Regions from separate parts of the Cellulosilyticum sp. genome, predicted to be linked through region 2. Evidence: riboswitches for the same ligand, from Rfam matches in the RefSeq annotation. Region 2 holds a riboswitch; the other holds the start of a gene.
What was found. Region 2 has a riboswitch for S-adenosylmethionine ahead of metK (methionine adenosyltransferase). Riboswitches for the same ligand answer to the same signal wherever they lie in the genome.

Region 1 (5,679 bases), on a different contig from region 2:
ATAACTAGGTTTAATATCCTTTTGAACTGCCTCTTTTAAATCTTCAAAAATTTGTAGGACTTCTTCCTTTTTAATATCTTTGCCACCTAGTCCGCCTACGTAGTTAAATAACTTTGTTTCTTGTCCCTGAAGTGCTGAGGCAACATTAGTAAATACAGTTCCTTGTGCCCCAAAGGATATATCTTTTTCAAGTACAGCTACTCCTTTGATTTTCTCTAAAACTGCTGCAATCTCATTCCCTGGGAAAGGCCTCATATAACGAATTTTAAGTAATCCTACCTTTTCCCCTTGGCTTCTTAATTCATCTACGCTATCTCTTACAAGGCCTGTAATGCTTCCTAATGTAACAATGACACGTTCCGCACCTTCACACTTGTAAGCTTCAATTAAACCACCATAGCTTCTACCTGTGATTTCTCCATAAGCCTTATCTAAAACTTCAATGATTTCCTTTGCCTTCAGCATAGCTTGTTGCTGTTGATATTTAAAGCTTAAGTTATATTGGGGTGAAGAAGTGAAAAATAAATTCTTAGGTGCCTTTAAATCCATTTTATGGGCTAATTCAAATGGTGGTAAAAATTCAGCCACCTGTTCTTCTGTAGGTACTTCAATCCCTTCATAAGTATGGGTTAAAACAAACCCATCTAAGTTAATCATAACAGGCGTTAGAACCTCTGGATTTTCAGCTAATGCATAGACCGTTAAAGTCATATCTAAACTTTCTTGTGCATTCTCGACATATGCCTGAATCCAACCACTATCTAATAAAGAAAGGGAATCACGCTGATCCCCAAATATACTCCAAGGTAATGCTACACTTCGGTTGGCATTCATCATAACTAAAGGGACACGTCCGCCGCTGGCATAATGTAAAACTTCAGCCATATAAAGTAGTCCTTGAGAAGATGTAGCTGTAAAAGTTCTTGCCCCCATCACACTTGCCCCCATGACTGCTGATAAAGCTGAATGCTCTGACTCCACATACATATATTCTGCTTTTAATTCCCCACGTTCCACCATCTCAGCTAAGCGTTCTACAACAATGGTTTGAGGTGTAATAGGATAAGCTGCCACAACTAATGGTTTCGCTAATTTTACACCAATGGCTACTGCTTCATCTCCTGATACAAATTGATAGTTTTTTTTGTTTTCTAATGTATTAGTCATTCGCCTTCTCCCCCTCTAGCACAAGCTCAATGCAACCCTTCTTACATTCCTTTTGACAAATGCCACAGCCTTTGCAAAATCTATAATCAATTTTCATTTCATTTCCTTCTTTATAAATAACCCCCTCAGGACAAACCATATAGCACCAGTTACAATGACTACATTTTTCCTGATGAATCACAGGCCTTTCACTTCGCCAACCTTCCATAGTTTCTGTAAGCAGCATGGCTTCACCATAAGTGCCGCAAGGTAAATCTTTGATACTATTTATCTTAAAATCTTTGTTTACCTCAGGTCTATTCATCTTGTTTGCCCCCTTTCTCAAAGGATTTAATCGTTTCAAAGTAAGTAATAAGTCGCTCATTTTTCTCAGCAATTTTAGGTGCTAAGTCATAATGTACTGCTGCCTTTAAGCTTTCTAGAGTAACTAATTCACTATGGCTCACTAGAGCTGCTAACATAGTGGTATTTGTAATCGGTCTTCCCAAATACTTTTGTGCTACTGGCAAGGCATCAAATGTAATGAGCTTTTCGTTCGTACTTCCATCTTGAAGTATGCTGTACTTTTCTGGTGTCTCTGTATTTAATAAGAGTTTCCCATTTTCCTTAAGACGTTCAAGTAGATTAGGGGTATATAAACTTTCATCTAATACTACGAAGTAATCTGCCTTTACACTTTGACTCCTATCACGAATAGGTGCCTCACTAATCTTTGTATAAGCAAATACAGGTGCACCTCTTCGTTCTGGGCCAAAGCTTGGGAAACTTAAACTATACTTCTTCTCATATAGGCTTGCTGCAATACCCAATATTCTGGAAGAGGTAAAGGCTCCTTGCCCACCTCTTCCTAAAAATATAATTTCTATCATTACTTATGCTCCTTCTCTTAAATCTACCAAACGTTTCGCTTTGTGCGTTGCTCTTGGTAATTCTCCCTCTTCTAAAACAATAACTTCTTTAGGTTTAACGCCTAATTTCATTTTGATTTCATAAGCTACTTGCTCTCTTATAATATCTTCAGCAACATCTACGCCCTCTCGTCTTTCTACTTCTACTGTAAATTTCGTGATGTGTTTATCTTCTATAATATTCACACGATATTCTCCTGTTAAAGTATCAAACTTACGAATAACATGCTCAATGTCACTTGGAAATACATTTACACCACCAGCTATAAACATATCATCAATACGTCCTACGACTTTAATACGTTTTAAAGTACGACCGCATGCACATTTTTCATTAGTATAAGTCACGATATCCCCTGTTCTAAAACGAATCATTGGCCTAATTTCTTTACGAAGTGTTGTCAGAAGCATTTCACCTCTTTCACCTTCTTTAACAGGTAATCCAGTATGTTCATCTACTACTTCAACATAAACATGATCTTCGGCAATATGAATGCCATCATGCGCCTCACATTGCGCACCACAAGCACCAAAGATATCTGAAATCCCATAGAAGTCAAAGACTTCTGCATCCCAAAGGTCCTCAATAGCTTCCCTTGTTGCTGGGATAGAGCCTCCCGGTTCACCTGCTACAATAATTCGATTAATGGCTAAATCTGTAGCTGGATTGATTCCCTTTTGCTTAGCTGTTTCCCCTAAATACCATGCATAAGAAGGTGTGGTCCAAATGACTGTTGGCTGATACTGCTGAATAATGAATAATAAACGTTCTGCTGGAAGAGTTCCTGCCCAAATACATAAAGCCCCAAGATTTTGAGCACCTAATACGTCAGGCCCTCCTACAAAAAGTGAAAAGTTTAAAGCATGAATGTAGCGATCCTCTGGTCTCATACCAGCCTGCCAAAACAATCTACTCTCTACATCTTGGAATTCATCAAAATCTCTTTTACTAAATGGACTTGCAGTAGGGGCACCTGTTGAACCACTAGAAGATGAAATAAATACTACATCTTTTTCTGGTCTTACACACAAATCTCCAATAATAGGTGCTGCATCTTGCCTTTCACGTACATCATGTTTCGTTAAAATAGGAAATTTACGAAGATCCTCTAATGTTTGAAGGTCATTAGGTGTCACCCCGGCTGCTTCAAAACGCTTTTTATAATAAGGTGAATGCTCGTAAGCTTCTGTTATTTGTGATTTAAGTTGTTTGAGCTGATAAACTTCTAATTCTTCTCTTGATATAGTTTCGATTTCTTCGTTCCAATATTTTTTACTCATAAAAAATCCCTCCAATTCATATAGTCAGTCTTTTTTAAGGAATAAAAGAAAAAACTACTTTCTTTGATAAGAAAGCAGTTTCTAAATATCAGATATGCTCTCTCATCTCTCAAATCATTTATGTTTTTATAACTGATTTGTAGGAATTAGCACCTTTGAATTATACGTCTATAATTCTGGTTGCCGGGCTTCACAGGGCCAGTCCCTCAGCCTCTCTAGATAAGAAATAGTTTTATTCATTTTTAATTCCTAGTTATCTTATATGTTTAGAAGTATATTCCTAGATTTTAAAATTGTCAATACATTTCAAACTATTTTTATAAGTTTTATAATATTTATTGTATCTGCCATTTTTGTGTATACCAATCCGGCTTTTGGAAACTGCTAAACTCATAATCACTGCTCTCAATGACATCTTTAAAACCTTCTGACTGTACAACCTCTAAAATGTCTTTTACGAATTGGCTATCTATATCCTTCGTTTGAACAGCAATAACATTCTTCATTTCTTCTGCTAATACCTCTTTGTAAATAGCTGAATCTAAATCGATTCCTGCTGATAGCGCATAATTACCTGGTATAGCTGCTAAATCTGAGCTTTGTAATGTTCTTGGAAGCTGAGCGGCCTCTACTGGTGTAATCGTTAAGTTGAGTGGATTATCCTTTATATTTTTTTCACTAAAACTTGTAACATCTACAGTTTCATCAATAGTTAATAAACCTGCATTTTGTGCTTCCTTTAATGCACGTCTTAAGTTGGTTACATCATTAGGTACAGTCAAAGTCGCACCTGTTTCTACCTGTGAGAGATCTGTATATTTATTTGAATAAATGCCTAGCCCTACTGTTGGGATATTAATTAAGTTACTTAATTCTAAGCTATGCTCAGTTTTAAAATTCTCAAGGTATATACTATGTTGAAACATATTGGCATCTACTTCACCTTTTCCTAATGCTAAATTAGGCTGTACATAATCACTAAACTCAATAATTTCAACCTTATATCCTTTTTCCTCAAGTCCTGGTTTAATGGCGTACTTGATCATATCACCATAAGGGCCAGGGCAAGTTCCAAATTTGATTGTATCCTTGCTGTCTCCTGTATGATTGGTAACAGTGGCAGCATCACTATTTGTTGCATTGTCACTACTTACACTTTGTGCTCCGCATCCTGTTAAAATTCCAAAGCCTACTACTGCTAATAATCCTAATTTATAAATTAAATTTTTTCTCATACTTATCCCCCCATATTTCATTCACTTTTCTATTTTTTACTTACACTTACAGCAATCTTTTCACCGATTACTTGAATCAGTTGCACAACAACGACTAATAATACCACTGTAATCACAAGTACATCCGTTTGATAGCGTTGATAACCATAACGAATTGCGAGATCTCCAATACCGCCGCCACCAACAGTTCCTGCCATTGATGAGTAGCCTATAATGCTAATTAGCGTAACTGTAATAGCTCTAATAATGCCAGGTAATGCTTCAACTAAAAGTACATCAAATACAATATCCTTCAAACTAGCCCCCATAGCTAGCGATGCTTCTATAACCCCTTTGTCTATTTCTGCAAAAGCCCCTTCCACTAATCGTGCTAAAAAGGCTATGGCTGCTACAGTTAAAGGCACTGTTACAGCTGTTGCACCAATGGTTGTACCTAGTATTAAGTTGGTTAAAGGATACAGTAAAACTAATAAAATAATAAAAGGTATTGAACGAATAACATTAATCACTAAACCTGAAATTGCATTGATTGTTTTATTGGGGTGCAAAAGTGGTGAAGCTGTAATATATAAAACAAGTCCTAATAAGGTCCCTGCTACTATGGCAATAACCATTGAGATACCCACCATCAAACTAGTTTCCTTGGTTGCAATCCATAATGCTTCAATTAACTCATTTAAATTCATGCGACTTCACTCCCCTTTTCTCTAATGATTTCTATATCTTCAGTGTTAGACCGAATATATCTAAGTGCCTCATCTACAGCATTATTTTCCCCTGTAATACTAACAACTAATGTGCCAATTGGTCTTTCCATGATGTATTCAATACGCCCATGTAAAATATTTAAAACCACCTCATAGTTTTTGCTGGCATAGGCAATAATGGGTTCAATGCTTTTATCTCCTTTGTAAATAAGCTTGATGATTTTGCCTTGAGTTTGTGAAATAATTTCTTCTGGAATATCTAATTGTGTTTTAACTAATTTCTTTGTAAGTTCTGCTTTAGGATTGGCAAAGACTTCATAAGTTGTCCCTTTTTCAATAATTTCACCATGACTCATTACTGCTACTTTAGTAAATAAATTT
Region 2 (5,679 bases):
GCGTAATATCTTTTTTAGCTACTTTTTTACTTTCTGCTGTTGTTATAACCTTAACATTTACCTTTTCTCCATCTACATTAATTGCTAAGTTAGCTTCTACGCTTCCTTTATAGCTATCATCTGCAAATGCATAATTTACTTTTGCACTACTTCCTTTAAGCATTGTTTTTAATTCTGGAAGTAAAGCAGTCATTTGAGTTGATAATTCTTTTTGTAATTCTGCATAATCAGCATCTGTAACTTCTCCTGTAGTTAACATAGCTTCTTTCATGAGATCACTTTTGAAAAGTTCAGTCACAAAGTCGCTTGCTAATTGTACAAACTCTTCATCTGAAATTTCCATTGTATAAGTTCTATCAGTTTGTGTAATATCTAAATCTATATTGAATTTTTTCATTAAATCAATATATTTATTCATACCTTCTTTACTTACGTCAGCTGCTGCATATTCTAGTCCAATATATTCAGATGACACATTTTGTAATGAAGTAGAAGGCTCTACCCCTGTAAGCTTAAGAATATTTTCTATGTAAGATTTACTAAAGTAAGTTTGATTCCCTTTGCAAATAATTTTGATAGGTGCAATGGCACTTTCACCTTTTGTTAAATCAATAGTTTCCCCTGCTGCTTCTAACTTCTTAAATGTAATAGTTCCTTCCATAGCCTTATCAGCCATGTTCATATAAGAAGTTACATCGCCATAAAATTTAATTGTGTCTTCTCCTGCTTGAGCTTCCACTACAATATCTGCTTTTGAATCAACACCTTCCCAAGTATAAATTTTTTGCATCTCATCAAGTAAACTCATTCCTGTCTTATTACATCCAATCATCATAATAGCTGTAAAAACCATCATGAACAGTGCTAACACTTTTTTCTTCATCTTATATTCCTCCCTATAATATTAGTACCATCCCATATTATCCTATTTCTCAAATAATTTCAACATTCAAAATATACATAATTTAATTTATGAATATTCCTATTCCTCAATGTATGCCAAATAATAAAAAAGGCGGTGACATTTTCAGTCACCACCTTTTTCTTTTAGATTTCAGCTTTTAAAGCTTCTGCTTTATCTGTTCTTTCCCATGGTAAATCTACATCGATGCGACCGAAGTGACCATATGCTGCAGTTTGTTTGTAGATAGGTCTTCTAAGGTCTAACATTTTAATAATACCAGCTGGTCTAAGGTCGAAGTGTTTTTCAACAAGCTCAACAAGTTTTTCATCACTTACAACACCTGTGCCATGTGTATTTACAAGGATTGATACTGGTTTTGCTACACCGATTGCATATGCAAGTTCGATTTCACATTTTTTAGCAAGTCCTGCTGCTACGATATTTTTAGCCACATATCTAGCTGCATAAGCTGCTGAACGGTCTACTTTTGTTGGATCTTTTCCAGAGAATGCACCGCCGCCGTGGCTTGCGTATCCGCCATAAGTATCTACAATGATTTTACGTCCTGTAAGACCTGCATCACCAACTGGTCCACCAATTACGAAACGGCCTGTTGGATTGATGAAGTATTTAGTTTCAGCATCTAAAAGTTCAGCTGGAACGATTGGTTTAATAACGTGTTCCATAATATCTTGGTGAATTTGTTCTTGAGATACTTCTTCTGAATGTTGTGTAGAAACAACGATTGCATCAATTCTAACAACTTTATCCCCATCGTATTCTACTGTTACTTGTGTTTTACCATCTGGTCTTAAGTAGCTAAGTGTACCATTTTTACGTACTTCAGATAATCTTTTTGATAATCTGTGAGCAAGTGAAATTGGCATTGGCATAAGTTCTGGTGTTTCGTCACAAGCGAAACCAAACATCATCCCTTGATCTCCAGCACCGATTGCTTCAATTGCTTCTTCTGTCATTTCACCTTTTTTAGCTTCAAGGGCTTTATCTACACCCATAGCAATATCTGGTGATTGTTCATCAAGTGCAACGATTACACCACAAGAATGTCCATCGAAACCATATTCTGGTGCATTGTATCCAATTTCATTGATTGTATTTCTAACGATTTTGTTAATATCCACGTAGCAGTTAGTTGTAATCTCTCCCATAACTAATACAAGTCCTGTTGTAAGAGCTGTTTCACAAGCTACACGTGCATTTGGGTCTTGCTCAAAAATTGCATCTAAAACTGCATCTGACACTTGGTCTGCAATTTTATCTGGATGTCCTTCTGTTACTGATTCTGATGTAAATAATCTTCTTGCCATTTCTCATAGCCTCCTTAATATTCGTAGGATTCCTGAAACTAAAGCATAACGACTCACGTCATTTTCTTAATAAAAAAGACCTCATTCTAAGAATGAGGCCTTTGTATCTGTTCATTGATCCTCATCTTACGTATGTATAACACACGTGGGAATTGGCACCTTAGTCTATAAACTAGGTTGCCGGGTTTCACAGGGCCCTGTCCCTCCACCTCTCTGGATAAGAATTATTAAATTCATTATTAATTTTTCAATTGAACTCATTATAGCAACGTGCTATAGCTTTGTCAACACAATTATATATTTTTTTATATTTCTTGGTCTACACTACTTGTATGCATCGCTTGTTCATTAGCTAAATTATTTTGTGCTTGATATGTACTTAACATCTGCTTGTACATGCTATCAGCAAGGCCAATGCCACCTGCTTCTACCATATTTTCACACATTGCCTCGATCATACTATCTTCAAACATCTCTTCATAATCGCCTTTTTCAGTAATACCTTCACCCGTTAACATACTATCTTTCATTTTTTTAAAAACATAAGAAAGCATATAACTTTCGATTTCTTTACAGCTTTCTTTTAATTCATCTGTATTTTGTTCTGCCATAGCTTTTTGAAGTGTTTCACTGAAATCGGTATTTGCTACTTTATTATTTTGTGCTGTTAAATCTTTTTGAAGATCAACTACACTTTGAATACTTGTAATATCCATGTCTTAACCTCCTAACTAACGCTTAAGTTCATTAGCTTGTTGAAGCATTGTATCTACTGTTTGAATAGCCTTTGAATTAAGTTCATAAGCTCTTTGTGCCACAATTAACTTAACCATTTCATCAGCAACTTGTACGTTAGACCCCTCTAAATAGCCTGTACGTATTGTACTTCTTCGAATTCCTTCATCTTCACCTTCTACTAGAGGTACTCCTGAATTAGGTGTTTCTACATAATAGTTATTTCCTATAGCTTCAAGGCCTTGTACATTCGCAAACTGCACCATCTTGATTTGAGCAATATCCATTCTTGTATTTGTATCTTCATCCATGTAGTAAACTGAACCATCTTGTCCAATTGTCACCTTATCAATTGGTACATCTGTTCCAATAATAATAGATTCATCTTCTGTACTAAGTACTGTATTTCCATCAGAAGTTACAAGTGCATAGGCACCTTCATCAGCAAGCATAGAAATTCTAAAACTACCATCTTTTGTATACGCTACAGTATCATCACCTTTATCAATTGCAAAGAACCCATCCCCTTGAATTGCTAAATCTGTAGGATTATCTGTTTGTGTAAGTGTTCCAGATGTATAATTACGAGAGTTTGCAAGCGCACGTACACCATGACCTACTTGAGATGTAGATGGTTGCTGTACATTATTTCTCTCTGCTGTTGTTCCTAAGTTTGCATATAATAAACTTTTAAAGTTTGTTGTCTCCCTTTTATAGCCTACTGTATTTACGTTAGCCAAGTTATTTGCGATTGTATCTACGTTTAATTGTTGTGCTGTCATACCAGATGCAGCTGTCCATAATCCTCTTACCATTGTTTACTTATCCCCCTTATTATACATTAGCTAAATCATTAACTGCTTTTCCTAATAACGTATCATGTGTTTGTAATACCTTTTGATTTGCTTCATATGTTCTAGAAACTGTAATCATATCGACCATAGCTGTTACTGAGTTTACATTAGATGTCTCTAAAAATCCTTGAATAAGTGAACCTGTAAATTCTGTTCTTGGTGCGGTACTACTATATAAGTTGTCATTCATTTTAGTTAGTGCTCTAGTATCTGCAAAGTTTGCCAGATCTAATGTATCAATATATTCTGAGTCTAAGTAAACCTCACCATTCTCTTTAATAACAACATTTCCACCTTGGCTTAAGAAATCTTCACCAAAACTAATAGCGCCAGCTTGTCCCATTACACTATAGCCTTCTGATGTCACTAAATCACCATTTTGATTAATACTAAAGTTTCCATCACGTGTATATGCCTCACCATTTGGTGTATTCACTACAAAAAAGCCATCACCTTGAATTGCTAAATCTGTAATTTCTCCAGTATTTCTTACAGAGCCTTGAGTAAACTGAGTATAAACCTCAGCTACTTTCGCTCCTAAAGACATAGAACCTATTCTTCCATTATTAGGCTGATTATGTTGCATATCATTAATTCTCTTCATAAGTGTCTCTTGAAAAGAAGTGATGACCGTTGTGTCTTTCTTATATCCTGTAGTATTCACATTAGCTAAGTCATTAGAAATTACATCCATTTTCTTAGACTGCACATTCATCCCCGTAGCAGCCGTATACAAACCCTTTATCATAAGCTTTTCTTCTCCTCTTCCCTCTATTTTTTCCATAGTTAACTTTTTATTTCTAACTATCATTTGTTAACTTTTTACGGTTTTTCTACGCTTGTCTATGCCCTTTAGCATATCTATAGTCAACCCACATTCCAGTTCCTATGGCTACACAGCTCATAGCATCATCTGCAATAACTGTATTAATGCCAGTAGCTTCTGTAATCAACTTATCCAGTCCATAAATAAGGCTTCCGCCTCCAGTAAGAACAATTCCTCTATCAGAAATATCTGAAGCAAGTTCTGGTGGCGTTTCTTCTAAAACAGCACGAATACCATCAATAATACCTGTTACACTATCTGCTAATGCTTCTCTTATTTCTTCTGAGTTAACTGTTACATTTTTAGGAAGTCCAGATACTAAGTCTCTACCTCTTATTTCTATTTCGGCAAGTTCTTCTCTTTTATATACACTTCCCACACTAATTTTTATTTCTTCTGCTGTTCTTTCTCCAATAAGAAGGCTATATTTCTTTCTCATGAATTTTACAATCATATCATCAAATTCGTCCCCCGCGATTTTGAGTGATCTTTTAACAACAGCACCACCTAATGAAATAACAGCTATATCCGCAGTTCCACCACCGATATCTACAATCATACTTCCACAAGGTCTTGAAATATCTATACCAGCACCAATAGCCGCTGCAATTGGCTCTTCAATTGTATCTACAAATCTAGCCCCTGCTTGTCTTGTAGCATCTTCTACTGCCTTTTTTTCAACTTCTGTTACACCACTTGGAATACATACGCCAATTCTTGGTTTAACAAGTCTATGACCAATTGCTTTTTGAATAAAATATCTAAGCATCGCCTCTGTTGCATCATAATCCGAAATAACACCTTGTCTTAAAGGTCTAATCGTTCTAATATTAGCTGGTGTTCTTCCTATCATCGCTCTAGCTTCTTCACCTACAGCAATTACTTCATTTGTTTTTTCTTTAACTGCTACTACTGACGGCTCACGTAGTACAATTCCTTTTCCTTTTACATATACAAGTACATATGCTGTACCTAAATCTATTCCTATATCAGCGCCCATTCCAAACATAAAGTTTCTCCTTCATCTATCAT

Region 1: another riboswitch for S-adenosylmethionine. It lies ahead of AC1VAQ_RS08500 (phenylacetate--CoA ligase family protein); the one in region 2 lies ahead of metK (methionine adenosyltransferase).

What each region holds. Positions count from the first base shown of each region.
Region 1 covers NZ_CEVXFV010000015.1:34,889-40,567, forward strand. Annotated here, with positions in the region: gene porA (pyruvate ferredoxin oxidoreductase) at 1-1,167, opposite strand, end outside; gene AC1VAQ_RS08490 (4Fe-4S binding protein) at 1,160-1,471, opposite strand; gene AC1VAQ_RS08495 (2-oxoacid:acceptor oxidoreductase family protein) at 1,464-2,036, opposite strand; gene AC1VAQ_RS08500 (phenylacetate--CoA ligase family protein) at 2,040-3,356, opposite strand; SAM riboswitch class I at 3,456-3,582, opposite strand; gene AC1VAQ_RS08505 (MetQ/NlpA family ABC transporter substrate-binding protein) at 3,692-4,591, opposite strand; gene AC1VAQ_RS08510 (methionine ABC transporter permease) at 4,621-5,277, opposite strand; gene AC1VAQ_RS08515 (methionine ABC transporter ATP-binding protein) at 5,274-5,679, opposite strand, start outside.
Region 2 covers NZ_CEVXFV010000034.1:17,880-23,558, reverse strand. Annotated here, with positions in the region: gene AC1VAQ_RS13845 (hypothetical protein) at 1-883, opposite strand, end outside; gene metK (methionine adenosyltransferase) at 1,048-2,232, opposite strand; SAM riboswitch class I at 2,351-2,456, opposite strand; gene AC1VAQ_RS13835 (rod-binding protein) at 2,538-2,948, opposite strand; gene AC1VAQ_RS13830 (flagellar hook-basal body protein) at 2,964-3,782, opposite strand; gene flgF (flagellar basal-body rod protein FlgF) at 3,802-4,569, opposite strand; gene mreB (rod shape-determining protein) at 4,655-5,656, opposite strand.